One region of the Frateuria sp. YIM B11624 genome, then DNA from elsewhere that is predicted to be linked to it. Evidence: predicted binding sites of a transcription regulator. Region 1 holds the regulator's gene; each other region holds the start of a gene.
The links. Region 1 encodes FliA, which starts transcription of late flagellar genes. Its sites were predicted from a motif close to TAAAGTTTNNCNNNCNNNGGCCGATAA; they were not measured.
Positions count from the first base shown of each region.

Region 2: the regulator FliA is predicted to act here: its motif matches at 1,303-1,329, upstream of AAIL17_RS10185 (HDOD domain-containing protein).
Region 3: the regulator FliA is predicted to act here: its motif matches at 1,685-1,711, upstream of AAIL17_RS12075 (flagellin).

Region 1 is NZ_JBCNYA010000014.1:77,169-81,699, reverse strand. Features, by position in the region: gene flhA (flagellar biosynthesis protein FlhA) at 1-314, shown strand, start outside; gene flhF (flagellar biosynthesis protein FlhF) at 435-1,847, shown strand; gene AAIL17_RS09220 (P-loop NTPase) at 1,844-2,788, shown strand; gene AAIL17_RS09215 (RNA polymerase sigma factor FliA) at 2,790-3,560, shown strand; gene AAIL17_RS09210 (chemotaxis response regulator CheY) at 3,663-4,070, shown strand; gene AAIL17_RS09205 (protein phosphatase CheZ) at 4,067-4,531, shown strand, end outside.
Region 2 is NZ_JBCNYA010000017.1:2,735-7,265, forward strand. Features, by position in the region: gene AAIL17_RS10175 (hypothetical protein) at 1-93, shown strand, start outside; gene AAIL17_RS10180 (LLM class flavin-dependent oxidoreductase) at 181-1,182, opposite strand; gene AAIL17_RS10185 (HDOD domain-containing protein) at 1,371-2,381, shown strand; gene AAIL17_RS10190 (hypothetical protein) at 2,388-2,909, opposite strand; gene AAIL17_RS10195 (FAD-dependent oxidoreductase) at 3,036-4,163, opposite strand; gene AAIL17_RS10200 (oxidoreductase-like domain-containing protein) at 4,235-4,417, opposite strand.
Region 3 is NZ_JBCNYA010000022.1:1,050-5,580, reverse strand. Features, by position in the region: gene flgK (flagellar hook-associated protein FlgK) at 1-448, shown strand, start outside; gene flgL (flagellar hook-associated protein FlgL) at 460-1,650, shown strand; gene AAIL17_RS12075 (flagellin) at 1,802-3,229, shown strand; gene fliD (flagellar filament capping protein FliD) at 3,298-4,531, shown strand, end outside.

The DNA of each region.
Region 1 (4,531 bases):
GGCTGGGCACCGAGGTGCCGGTCATCACGCTGGCGCCGGAGCTGGAGCAGATCCTGATGAACTCGCTCGCCGGCGGCGGCGTGGCCGGCGCGGCGGTCGAACCGGGCCTGGCCGACCGCCTGCAGCAGAGCGTCGCCGATGCCGCGCGCCGCCAGGAAATGGGCGGCGAGCCGGCGGTGCTGCTGGTGCCGCCGCAGCTTCGTCCATGGCTCGCGCGCTTCACCCGCCACGTGGCACAGAACCTGCACGTACTGGCCTACAACGAGGTGCCGGACAACCGCAGGGTGCGGCTGGTCCAGGCGCTGGGACGTTGAGGAGCGGGGAATCGTGAATAGCAAATCGGGAATCGCAAAGGCGCGCACGCCATCGGCTGGCGCGAATCGCTCCAACCATTTCCCATTGACCATTCCCCATTCCCGCTTGCGGAGCAAGCAATGAAGATCAAACGTTTCGTGGCGCCGGACATGCGCCAGGCGATGCGCGAAGTGCGCGAGGAACAGGGGCCCGACGCGGTGATCCTGTCCACGCGCCGGCTGGACGAGGGCATCGAGATCATCGCCGCGGTCGACTACGACGAGGCGCTGGTGCGTGAGGCTGCGCGCCATGGCGCGCAGCCCGCCGAACCGCCGGCACTGCCGGTGCACGCCGCGATCCCGCCGCCGCCGCGCGAAGCCCGCGTCGAACCGCCGGCACCCGCCAATCGGCCGACGCCGGTGCAGGCCCGGGCCGAAGCATCCGTGCCGCCTGCGGCGGATGTCCGGCGAAGCGCGCGCCCGGTCGTGGCAGAGGAACAGAAGCCCGTGCGTCCGGAAGCACGGCCCGCCCGGGCGGTGGTTCCGGCGCCCGCCGAGACCCAGGCGCAGGCTGCCGAAGCCCCGGCCGAGCCCGCGGCGGTGCATCCGTTGATCGAACGCGCCGCGCAGGACACCGTGCGCATGCGCGCCGAACTTTCCAACCTGCGCGAAATGCTGGAGATGCAGCTCTCCAGCCTGGCCTGGAACGACATGGAGCGCCGCCAGCCGCTGCACGCCCGCGTGCTGCGCGAACTGACCCGGCTCGGCATCGAGGCGGACGTCGCCCGTACGCTGGCCGAGGAACTGCCCGCGCAGATGACCCCCGAACAGGCGCGCTACCTGCCGCTGGGCATGTTGAGCCGCGGCCTGGCGGTGAGCGGCCGTGGCCGTTCCGACGAAGGCGGCGTCACCGCGCTGGTCGGTCCCACCGGTGTGGGCAAGACCACCACGCTGGCGAAGCTCGCGGCCCGCGCCGTGGTGCGCCACGGCGCCTCGCAGGTCGCGCTGGTCAGCACCGACCACTACCGCATCGGCGCCGCCGCGCAGCTGGAGCACTACGGCCGCCTGCTCGGCGTGCGCGTGTACCCCGCCTACGACGCGCAGAGCCTGCGCCAGGTGCTGGAACTGCTGAAGGGCTGCCACACCGTGCTGGTCGACACTGCCGGCCTTGCCGGCAACGACCCACGGCTGAAGGAACAACTCGATGCACTGGGCGAGGCGGGCGAGCTGCGCGTCTGCCTGGTGCTGGCCGCCAATGCACAGGCGCAGTCGCTGGAGGAGGCCGTGCGCGCCTACCTGCCGGCCCGGCCGCACGCGGCGATCCTGACCAAGCTCGATGAGGCGCCCAGCCTCGGCGGCGCCCTGTCGGTGCTGATCCGCCACCGGCTTGCGCTGGACTACACCACCGACGGCCAGCGCGTGCCCGAGGACATCGCCGCCGCCGACGCGCGGCTGCTGGTATGCCGCGCGGCGCAGGTGCTCAAGGGCAACGCGCCGGCGGCGGACGAAATGCTTCTGGCTGAACGCTTCGGCGCGATGGTGGCGCAGGCATGAGCGGAATTCTTGCAATGAACCAGGCGTGGGGTTTGAAAGAGATGTTCAACGCGATCACGGGCGAGCGCGACCTGGCGCCTCCCGCTCCGCACCGGCCGCACCAGGCGGCCAGCACCGGCGCGCCGCGGCGCCGCTGCCGCGCCATCGCGGTGGCCGGCGGCAAGGGTGGCGTCGGCAAGACCACCGTCGCGGTGAACCTGGGCATGAGCCTGGCCATGGCCGGCCGCGAAGTGATGCTGCTGGACGCCGACATGGGCCTGGCCAACGTCGACGTGCTGCTCGGCCTGGCGCCCTCGCGCCACCTGGGCCACCTGCTCGACGGCACCGCCTCGCTGGAGGAGCTGCTGCTGGACGCCCCGCACGGGCTGAAGATCATCCCCGGCGGCTCCGGCGCGCGCCGCCTGGCGCAACTTGGCAACGGCGAGCACGCGGCGGTGATCCGCGCCTTCGACGAACTGCCCAAACCGCCGGACTACCTGCTGGTCGACACCGCCGCCGGCCTGTCCGACAACGTCGCCATGTTCGCGGCGGCTGCCGACGACGTGGTGGTGGTGGTCTGCGACGAGCCAGCCTCGCTTACCGATGCGTACGCGCTGGTCAAGGTGCTCTCGCGCGACTTCGGCGTGCGCCGCTTCCGTTTCGTGGCCAACCTGGTGCGCAACGCCGGCGAGGCCCGCGCGCTGCACCAGAAGCTGGCCAAGGTCTGCGACCGCTTCCTGGACGTGGTGCTGGATTTCTCCGGATTCGTGCCGCAGGACGAGCGCCTGCGGCAGGCGATCCGCCGCCAGAACGCGGTGGTGGACCTATGGCCGGCGGCGCGTTCGTCGCAGGCATTCAAGCAATTGGCCGGTGCGGTCGATAACTGGGAAGAACCCGCGCGCGCGGGCCTGGATCGCATCGCGTTTTTCGGCGGCCAGGCCGTGACGGCGTCGGGGTGGTGACATGAGCGTGGCATCGGAATATCTCCAACTGCAGAAACAGAGTGCAGATGAGTTGGTGCGCCAGCACGCGCCACTGGTGCGTCGTATTGCCTATCACCTGATGGGCCGCCTGCCGCCGAGCGTGGACGTGGGCGACCTGATCCAGTCCGGCATGATCGGCCTGCTGGAGGCCGCGCGGCACTACGCCACCGATCGCGCCGCCAGCTTCGAGACCTATGCCGGCATCCGCATCCGCGGCGCCATGCTGGACGAGCTGCGCAAGACCGACTGGACCCCGCGCTCGGTGCACCGGAAGGTGCGCGAAGTGGCCGAGGTGGTGCGCCAGATCGAGATCGAGACGGGCGCCGACGCCGAGGACGCCGAGGTGATCAAGCGGCTGGGGGTCAGCCCGGAGGAGTACCACCAGGTGCTCGCCGACGCCGCCAGTGCGCGCCTGCTGAGCCTGACTGCGCCGGACGACGGCGACGGCTCGCCCGCCTTCGACGTGGCCGACCAGGGCAGCCTGGGGCCGTCGGAGAGCATCGAGCAGGACGGCCTGCGCCAGGCATTGATCGACGGCATCTCCAGCCTGCCCGAGCGCGAGCAACTGGTGATGTCGCTGTACTACGAGCAGGAATTGAATTTGAAGGAAATCGGCGCCGTGCTCGGCGTGACCGAGTCGCGGGTGTGCCAGATCCACGGCCAGGCGATCGTGCGCCTGCGCGCGCGCCTGGGCGACTGGCGCGACGGCGAGGCGGAACCGAAAAAGAAGAAGGCGCCACGGCGGCAGTAGCCACGAATGACCGGACGCCGTTCCCGCTTTCGCGGGAAGGGCGCCAGAAGGGAACGAAGCGGATCGCTGCGGCGGCGTTTCGCAGACAAGCGGAGAAAAGCGTTGGACAAGAACATGAAGATCCTCGTGGTGGACGACTTCTCCACCATGCGGCGCATCGTCAGGAACCTGCTGGTGGAGCTGGGTTTCAGCAATCCGCTGATCCAGGAGGCCGACGACGGCAACAACGCGCTGACCATGCTGAAGAGCCAGCCGTTCGACCTGGTGGTCACCGACTGGAACATGCCCAACATGACCGGCATCGACCTCTTGCGCGCGATCCGCGCCGAGCCCTCGCTCAAGGGAATGCCGGTGCTGATGGTCACCGCCGAGAACAACCGCGACCAGATCATCGCCGCGGCGCAGGCCGGCGTGAACGGCTACATCGTCAAGCCGTTCAACGCGGTCACGCTGAAGGAAAAGCTCACCAAGATCTTCGAACGGATCGCCGCCGCGGGAGCCAGCGCATGAGTGCCGTGCTCTCCACCCTCGACAGCGGCTCGATGCCGCCGGAACTGAAGGACCTGCTCAGCAGCACCGACGGCGCCGCCTTCGAGCAGGCGCTGGACGCGCTGGTGCGCCAGCGCGAGCAGCACCTGTTCCGCGCGCTGGGCCTGCTCGCGCGCGACCTGCACGGTGCGGTCAGCCGGCTCGGCCACGACCTGGCGCAGGAAGGCGTGCCCGGCCGCGTGGCCGACGTGCGCAAGCACTTGAACGACGTGCTCGAGATGAGCGCGCAGGCCGCCCACCGCAGCATCGATTTCGCCGAGCGCATGAGCCCCGAGGCCGACGCGCTGGCGCAGAACGCCGAGCAGGTCGTGGCTTGGGCCAAGCCCGGCGATCCGTCGGCCGTGTTGGCCAACCAGGCCGTCGCCTTCGCCGCCAACTGCCGCGAAGGCCTCAACGACATGGTGATGGCGCAGTCCTGGCAG
Region 2 (4,531 bases), on a different contig from region 1:
ACTCCGCCAAGCGACGGCGCGCCGGCGGCATTGAAGAAGACCCCATGGTGGCGCGCCATGATGACCGGCGCCGATACGTTCGAGCGTTCGTAGCCGGCGTGGCGCGGGCTCGCCGCCATCAGGCCGATGCCTTCGTCCGGCCTGCACCGTCCGGCCTGCGCTTTCTCGTCGGGAAGATCGCTACGCCACGGTCCCGGCGATCCGCTCGCCCGCCTGCATGGCCAGTTCGAAGGAGCGCCGCCGCAAGGCGTGTTCGAAGATGTTCGCGGTGAGCATCAGTTCGTCCGGCCGGTGTCGGGCGATGAAGTCGGACAGCCCCTGTTCGACGGTGGCCGGGCCGCCGACCACGGCGCAGGCGAGCGCGCGCTCGACGCCAAGCTTCTCGGTCGGCGTCCACCAGCCCTCGATGTCGTCGATGGGCGGCGGGACCAGCCCCGGCTGGCCGCGACGCAGGTTGACGAAACTCTGCTGCTGGGTGGTGAACAGGCGGCGCGCCTGCGCATCGGTGTCGGCGGCCACCACGTTGAGGCCGAGCATGGCGTAAGGCTGCGCGAGCCGCGGGGACGGCCGGAATTCGCGGCGGTAGATCGCCAACGCCGTATCCATCGCATCGGGCGCGAAATGCGAGGCGAAGGCGAAAGGCAGCCCCAGCTCGGCGGCCAGGCGCGCGCTGAACAGGCTGGAGCCGAGCAGCCAGACGGGCACGTCCAGCCCTGCGCCCGGCACCGCGCGCACGGCCTGGCCCGGTGTGGCCGGCTCGAAGTAGTGCAACAGCTCCAGCACGTCGTCGGGAAAGGTCTCGGCGGCGTCGGCATAGCGGCGCAGCGCGCGCATCGTGGCCTGGTCGGTGCCGGGCGCGCGGCCCAGGCCCAGATCGATGCGGCCGGGATACAGCGCGGCCAGCGTGCCGAACTGCTCGGCCACCTGCAGTGGCGCGTGGTTGGGCAGCATCACGCCGCCGGCGCCCACGCGGATGCGCGAGGTGCCGCCGGCGACGTGGCCGACCAGCACCGCGGTGGCGGCGCTGGCGATGCCGGGCATGTTGTGGTGCTCGGCCAGCCAGTAGCGGCGGTAGCCCAGCCGTTCGCCGAGCCGGGCCAGATCGAGCGTGTTGCGGAAGGCTTCGCTGGCGTCACTGCCCTCGGTGATGGGCGCCAGGTCGAGGATCGAGAACGGGATCATGTACGGCTCCTGCGGCGGATCGCCGGTATCTGGGGGCGATCGCGGGCAATGCCAGCAAGGGCGGTCCCCATGGGAAGCACAGCGAAAAGCAGACTTGGCCCGGAGAGGTCGGCAAGCGGCTACATTTTTGCGCCCGCGGGCCGATACGGTGCGAAGCACGCAATGGGACCTGCATCAGGATGAGAGCCATGTGGCGGCGCCTGTTCGCCCCGAGGAAAGCCCTGCCCCGCCCTGCCCCCGCCCCGCGGATGGCGGTGGTCGCCGACGCGCCTGCGCCGGTCGATGCCGGCCCGCCGTTGGTGGTGGTGCAGGACCGCTTCCATCGTTTCGTGCTGGGCCTGCCCGACGCCACCGACGATGTGATCGGCCAGGCCGAGCAGGCGACGCTGCGGCGGCTGGAGGCCATCGCCGAGCGCTTCGACGTGAGCGCCCTGCCGCGTCTGCCCAGCGTGCTGCCGCAGTTGCTGCGCGCGTTGAAGAACGACAATCTCGCCGGCTCGCAACTGGCGGCGATGATCGGGCGCGACCCAGTGTTGGTCGGCGAGGTGATGCGCGTGGCTGGCAGCGCGCATTTCCGCACGGCGCAGCCCATCCACAGCCTGCAGCACGCAGTGGTGCTGCTCGGCCGCGACGCGCTGCGCCAGGTCGCCACGTTGCACGTGATGAAGCCGATCCTGCAGGCCAGCGCGGGCATGCGCGGGCACATGGCCGGGCCGTGGCTGTGGGAGCACGCCGAGCGTTGCGCGCACGCGGCCGCCTTCCTCGGCCGCCACGGCGGCTGCGATACGTTCGAGGCGTTCCTGGCCGGCATGGTCTGCCACACCGGCACCGGTGCGATCGTGCGCCTGCTGGACCAGGAGGCGCCGCCTTCATTGGAGCCGTTCTCCTCGCCGTTCCTCGCCGGCTGCATGCGCATCGGGGCGCGGCTCTCGCTGCGCGCGGTACGGCACTGGGACATGCCTGCCAATGTGATCGAAGCGCTGGTCGAGCGCGTCGACGCTCCGGCACCGCCGGCCTCCGCGCTGGGCAAGGCGCTGGCCTGTGCCGACCCGCTGGCGATGGTGCAACTGCTGGTGGAGCGGGGCCGGCTCGATCCGGATCTCGACTACAGCGGGACCTGGCCCACCTGCTTCCCCACGCCGGTACTGCTGCGCGGGCAACAGGATCTGCGCCGGCAGTTCATGCCGGCGCAGGCCTGAATTGCCTCAGTGCGCGGTGGCGTCCACGTCCGTACGCAACTGCCGGGCGATGTCATCGGCGCCGGTGGCGAGTAGTGAGGCGAGCGCCTTGGCGTAGTCCGCGTGCGCCGGTGCTGGCATCGAGGGCGACGCGTGGTAGGTCGCGTTGGAACCGAGCCCGCGCGCGTTGATGGTGCAATGCGCACCCAGCTCCAGCGTGATGCTCGCGGGCGTCGCCTCCGTGTCCATCCGCATCTCGGCGGACACCTGCTCGCAATGAACTACCAGGTCGGTGAAGTAGGACGGCTCCAGCGCGTGGCGCAGGCGTGCCTGCAGCACATCGGATACCGACGGCGTGGGCGTCAGCGTGACCGCGTCATCCAGCCCGCGCACCGGCACGTCCGGCTCGTCCTGCGGATCCACCTGCAGCCACGGCGCCGAGGACGGCGCCACCAGGCTGCCCAGCGCCACCGGGACGCGCGTTTCCTGCGACCCTCCACACGCGGCCAGCAGCAACGCGCTGCCGACCACCCAGGCAAACTTTTTCATCATCATCCCCCAAGAAGCGACTTACCCGCTTGAATCTACAGGCGCGTGACGGCACGAGCAACGCAACCGGCCGGCAAGTGCGAGCCAGTGCACGTTCGGACGTCCATCCGCTGCGTCACGCCATGGCTACCCGCGTGTGCGGACAGGATGGTCCAGGCCGCCAGCCACGCGGAAGAACTGGCGTCGCGCCGGGCCGAAATGCATCAGTCGTGGCACCAGTTCGTCGCGCAATTCGCGCAGGGCGGCGGGATGTCCGTGCATCAGCCGGGTCAATGCGGCGATGCGCCGTACCACCCGCCGGTGCACGGGATGACGCAACTGCGCGTAGCTGGCCAGGCGCGAGAGGTGCCCTCCAAGAGCGTCGGCGGCGCAGTCGGCGAACACGTAGGCGTCTTCGATGCCGAGGTTCATGCCGCGCGCGCCCAGCGGCGAATGGATGTGCGCCGCATCGCCGCCGAGCAGCACGCGGCCGACGCCGGCGCGCTCGGCGACGCGGTGCGCGATGTGGAAGTGCGATTGCCACTCCACTTCGCCGCAGACGGTACCGGGCGGTAGCGCATCCAGTGGATGGGCGCCGTTGCCCATCACGCGCCAGAGATCGCCATGGACACGCAGCACGAAGAGGAAGCCATCCGGCAACAGCATCAGGTGGACGCGGTCGGGATCCAGCGGCGTAGCCAATCGCAGGTCCCACAGTTGCCATGGCTCGGGCAGCTCGTCGCCGGGAAAGGCCAGGCCCAGCGCCTGGCGCACCGTGCTGTGCGCGCCGTCCGCGCCATACAGCAGCGGGGCCCGCACCTGCTCGATACTGCCGTCGGCATGCACCAGGCTGGCGGAAACGCCGTCGTCGCCCTGCTCCAGCGCATCGAGCTTCACGCCGCGCTCGACTTCGACGCCGAGGGCGTGCAGCGCCTCAGCCAGCAGCGCCTCGGTACGAGCCTGCGGCAGCGAGACGAGCGAGCGATGGGTATCCAGCAGCGGCGAGAGCGGCACCGCGACGTCGTCATGGCTGGGGCGGTGCAGGGTCAGGCCGAGCACGGTCCAGCCCTCGGCGAGCATGCGCGCGGTGACGCCGGTGTCCTCCAGCAGTTCCTGCGTGCGCGGGTTGACCGCCAGCGCCTTGGAATGGCGCGTGGGCAGGAGCGCCTTGTCGACGATGCGCACCGCCACCCCACGCCGCGCGAGCAGCAGCGCGGCGGCCAGCCCGGTCGGGCCGGCGCCGGCAACCAGCACGGGCGCGGTGTTCGGCGGCATGCGGGGAGACTAGCAGGCAGGCGTGCACGGGCCGTCTGTACGCGACCGGCCAGCGGGCCGGATGAAAGCCGTCAGGGCGCCGGCGCCTCGGGGTGGCGCGCACGCCAGGCCGCCAGCGCGACGTGGTAGCGCTCCATCGCCTCGTCGTAGCGATCGAGCACGCAGTGCACGCAGCCTTCGCCGCAACAGTCGCCCGGATCCGGCTCGACCGGGCGGACCGGCGGCGGATCGTCGATGGGAAACGCAGGATCCATGCCCCGATGGTACGGCCGGCACTCACGCGATGGACACCCGCAGCCGACATCCCGCCAACCCGCGCTCGCCAAGGATGGCGAAGGGCCGTCCCCGCGCCCGCCATTCCCACCGCG
Region 3 (4,531 bases), on a different contig from region 1:
CGATGGCGGTCCGGCGCAGACCTTCACCCCCGGCACGCCGATCGTGCACAACGGCTGGAGCCTCGCGCTCGACGGCGCGCCCGCCGCCGGCGACAGCTTCAGCGTGCAGGCCAACACCAACGCGCGCGGCGACAACTCCAACGCGCTCAAGCTCGGCGCGGTGGCCAACCTGGGCGTGCTCGACGGCGGCGCCACCAGCGTCGGCGGCGCCTACGGGCAACTGGTCGGCCAGGTCGGCAGCGCCGGCTCGCTGGCGGACGACGCGGCCACCACGCAGACGGCCGTCTACAACCAGGCGATGGCCGCGCAGCAGAGCGTCAGCGGCGTGAACATGGACGAGGAAGCGGCCAACCTGGTGCGCTACCAGCAGGCCTACCAGGCATCGGCGCAGATCATCACCGCCGCCAACACCGTGTTCAACGCGCTGCTCGGCGCGTTCAAGGGCTAAGGGGTCCAGCCATGCGAGTTTCCACCAGCTGGATGCAGCAGCAGTCGGTCAACACCATGATGGAGCGGCAGGGCGACCTGTCCGACATCCAGACCCAGATGGGCACCGGCAAACGCATCAACCAGCCCTCGGACGATCCGGTCGGCGCCGCGCGCGCAGTCGAGCTGACGCATCTGGGCGCCGATACCGCGCAGTACCAGCGCAACATCACCTCGGCCAATGCGCGGCTGGGGCTGGAAGACCAGACTCTGTCGTCGGTCAGCGACGTGCTCGACCGCGTGCGCACGCTCACCCTGCAGGGCATGAACGCCACCCAGACCGACGAGTCGCGCGCCGACATCGCCGCCGAGCTGGTGCAATTGCGCGGGCAGCTGCTGGGCATCGCCAACAGCAAGGATTCGCAGGGCGACTACATCTTCGCCGGCAACCGCACCGGCGCGCAGCCGTTCGTCTCGCAGGGCAGCGTGAGCTACGTGGGCGACCAGGGGCAGCGCATGGTCGCCGCCGGCCCGGGCCTGCAGGTGGCCACCGGCGATCCGGGCAGCGCGATCTTCATGGGCATTCCCACCGGCAACGGTACGTTTGCCGTGGGTGCCGCCGCCGGCAACACCGGCAGCGCAGTCGCCGGCGCCTCCAGCGTGGTCGACGCGACGGCGTGGGACGGCGGCAGCTATCAGGTCACCTTCACTGCGCCTGGCACCTACGAGGTGCGCGACGGCGGCGGTGCGCTGGTGACCAGCGGCAGCTACGACACGCAGAAGGGCGGCATGGTCGCCTTCAAGGGCGTGCAGGTGGCCTTCTCCGGCACGCCTGCCGCGGGCGACAGCTTCAACGTGGCGCCGTCGTCGACACAGAGCGTGTTCGACACGATGGACGGCATCATCGCCAACTTCACGCAGGCCAACACCGGCGGCGCGGACATGCAGAACGCGCTCAACGGACAACTGGCCAACCTCGACCAGGCGATCGGCTCGATCACCCGCACGCGCGCAGCGGTCGGCGCACGCATGAACGCGCTCGACCAGCAGGGGTCGCTCAACGACGACCTCACGCTGCAGTACAAGACCGCGCTGTCCGATACGCAGGATCTCAACTACTACGACGCGGTGAGCAAGCTGAGCCTGCAGAGCTCCGCGCTGCAGGCCGCGCAGCTCACCTTCAGCAAGCTGCAGAACATGTCGCTGTTCGATTACCTGCGCTGAAAAACGCGGCGCAAAAAAAGTCAACAGGGTGTACTCAAGTTTCCACGGGGGAAGTCGAAAAAGGGTCTGAGGCGGCGGTGTTCCAATCGGCATCCCGCTGACTACCACCGCCGAACCAACGGCATCAAAGACCCTAGACGGAGACATTCCCATGGTCATGAGCGTTCTCACCAACATCAGCTCGCTGAATGCGCAAACCAATCTGGCGAAGTCGCAGAGCAAGCTGTCCACCGCCATTGCGCGCCTGTCCTCCGGCATGCGCATCAACAGCGCCAAGGACGATGCCGCGGGCCTGGCCATCGCCACCCGCTTCACCACCCAGATCAACGGCCTGAACCAGGCCGTGCGCAACGCCAACGACGGTATCTCCCTGTCGCAGACCACCGAGTCGGCGCTGGACGAGGTCACCAACAACCTGCAGCGCATCCGCGAGCTGGCCGTGCAGTCGGCCAACGCGACCAACTCCGATTCCGACCGCTCCGCGCTGGACGCCGAAGTGCAGCAGCGCCTGGCGGAAGTGACCCGCATCTCGCAGCAGACCACCTTCAATGGCCGCCACGTGCTGGACGGCTCGTTCGGCCAGGCCGCCTTCCAGGTCGGCGCCAACGTCGGCGAGACCATCTCGGTCGACCTTACCAAGGGCACCCGCGCTTCGGACATCGGCGCGATCGCCACGGCGTCCAGCGACATCAGCGGCGCCTTCTCGAGCGGCGGCAGCGCCGCGACCGCGTCGGTGGCCACCGCCGCCAACGGCAGCGGCGTCGACTTCAGCACCACCAACCAGGACTTCACGATCGACGGCAACGCGGTCTCGCTGACCACGGCGTACGCCGACCAGGCCGCGATGGTCACCGACATCCAGGCGCAGTTGGATGCCAGCGCTTCCGGCGCGTACACGGTCGCCGCCAGCGGCACCGATGGCTTCACCATCACCACGACCGCGACCGGCACCGCCAGCGCGATCACGGTGGGCGGCACCGACGCGGCGTTCATCACCGGCAACACCAGCGGCGCCGACGCAGTGGCGGGCACGGCCTCCAGCCTGACGCTCGCCGCCGGCGACTTCAGCATCAACGGCACTGCCATCACCGGTACCTTCGCCGATTCCAAGTCGCTGGTCGACGCGATCAACAGCAAGGGCATCAGCGGCGTGTCGGCCTACCTGGACGACACCGGCAAGGTGAAGATCGACTCGCAGGATGACCTGGTGCTGGCGGGCGCGAACACCTCGATGGGCTTCACCATGGGCACCACGACGGCCTCCGGCTCGCTCAGCGGCGTGGACGTCAAGACGGTGTCCGGTGCCAACGACGTGATCAACCGCATCGACTCGGCCCTGCAGTCGATCAGCTCGATCCGCAGCGACCTGGGTGCGGTGCAGAACCGCTTCGATTCGACGATCGCCAACCTGCAGACCATCTCGCAGAACCTCGATTCGTCGCGCAGCCAGATCCAGGACGCCGACTTCGCGGCCGAGACGGCCAACATGTCCAGCGCGAACATCCTGCAGCAGGCCGGTGTCTCGGTGCTGGCGCAGGCCAACTCCACCACGCAGAGCGTGCTGAAGCTGCTGCAGTAACAGCGGCAACCACACGGGAGGCGGCCGTGGCGACACGGCCGCCCTTCCCATAAAAGGATTCCAAGACCATGGCCATCACCGTCGGCTCCAGCAGTTCCTCCAGCGCGCTCTTCTCCGCCGCAGGCATCGGATCCGGACTCGACGTCGACAGCCTGGTCAGCCAGCTGGTGGCGGCCAAGAAGAAGCCCCAGCAGGACCAGATCACCGCCCAGGCCACCAAGGCGCAGACGCAGATCTCGGCCCTCGGCCAGGTCAGCGCAGCGCTTTCGGCGCTGAAGTCGGCGCTGGCTTCGCTGAGCGACGGAAGCGCCCTGGCGGCACATGCGGTCGCCGTGGGCGACAGCGACGTGCTTTCCGCCACCGCCCGCACCGACGCGGTCAACGGCAGCTACACGATCGCGGTGACCAAGCTCGCCGGCGCCATGAAAGCGTCGTCCGGCGCGTTCGCCGACAGCGACGCGACGGTCGGCACGGGCACGCTGACGATCGCCGTCGGCGACCAGCAGATGAGCCTGGACATCGACTCGGCGCACGCCTCGCTCGCGCAGATCCGCGACGCGATCAACCAGTCGTCCGACAACCCCGGCGTCAGCGCCACCATCGTCACCGGCACCGACGGCGCGCACCTCGTGCTGCGCGGCACCCGCACCGGTGCGGACAACGGCTTCAGCGTGAGCGCCAGCGGCGGCGACGGCGGCCTCTCCGCGCTCGGCTACGACCCCAACGCGGCTTCCGGCAACGGCCTCACCGTCATCGATGCGGCGCAGGACGCCGAGTACACGATCGACGGGCTGCCGGGCCACAGCGCCGGCAACACCGTCAGTACCGCCATCGACGGGCTGACCCTCAACCTGGCCGCCGAAGGCACCAGCACGGTCACGGTCTCGAGCGATACGGCCAAGGCGACCAGCGCGGTCACCAACCTGGTCAACACGTACAACAGCTTCGTCGGCATCTACAAGAACCTGACCAAGTACGACGCCACCACCCAGACCTCGGGCGCCCTGATCGGCGACGCCACGCTCAACAGCATCAAGAGCACGCTGGCGGCGGTCATGGGCGGCACGTCCAACGGCGGCACGCTGAGCGACATCGGCGCGACCCTGCAGTTGGACGGCACGCTGAGCCTGGACAGCGGCAAGCTGAGCGACGCCTTGTCCAACGGCGGCGCCGCGGTCTCTTCGCTGTTCGGCGGCGACGCCGGCCTGGCCGGCAAGCTCAACGGCGCGCTGGACAAGTGGATCGGCAGCGACGGCATCCTGGAAACGCGCACCGACAACCTCAACAAGCAGTTGTCGGACC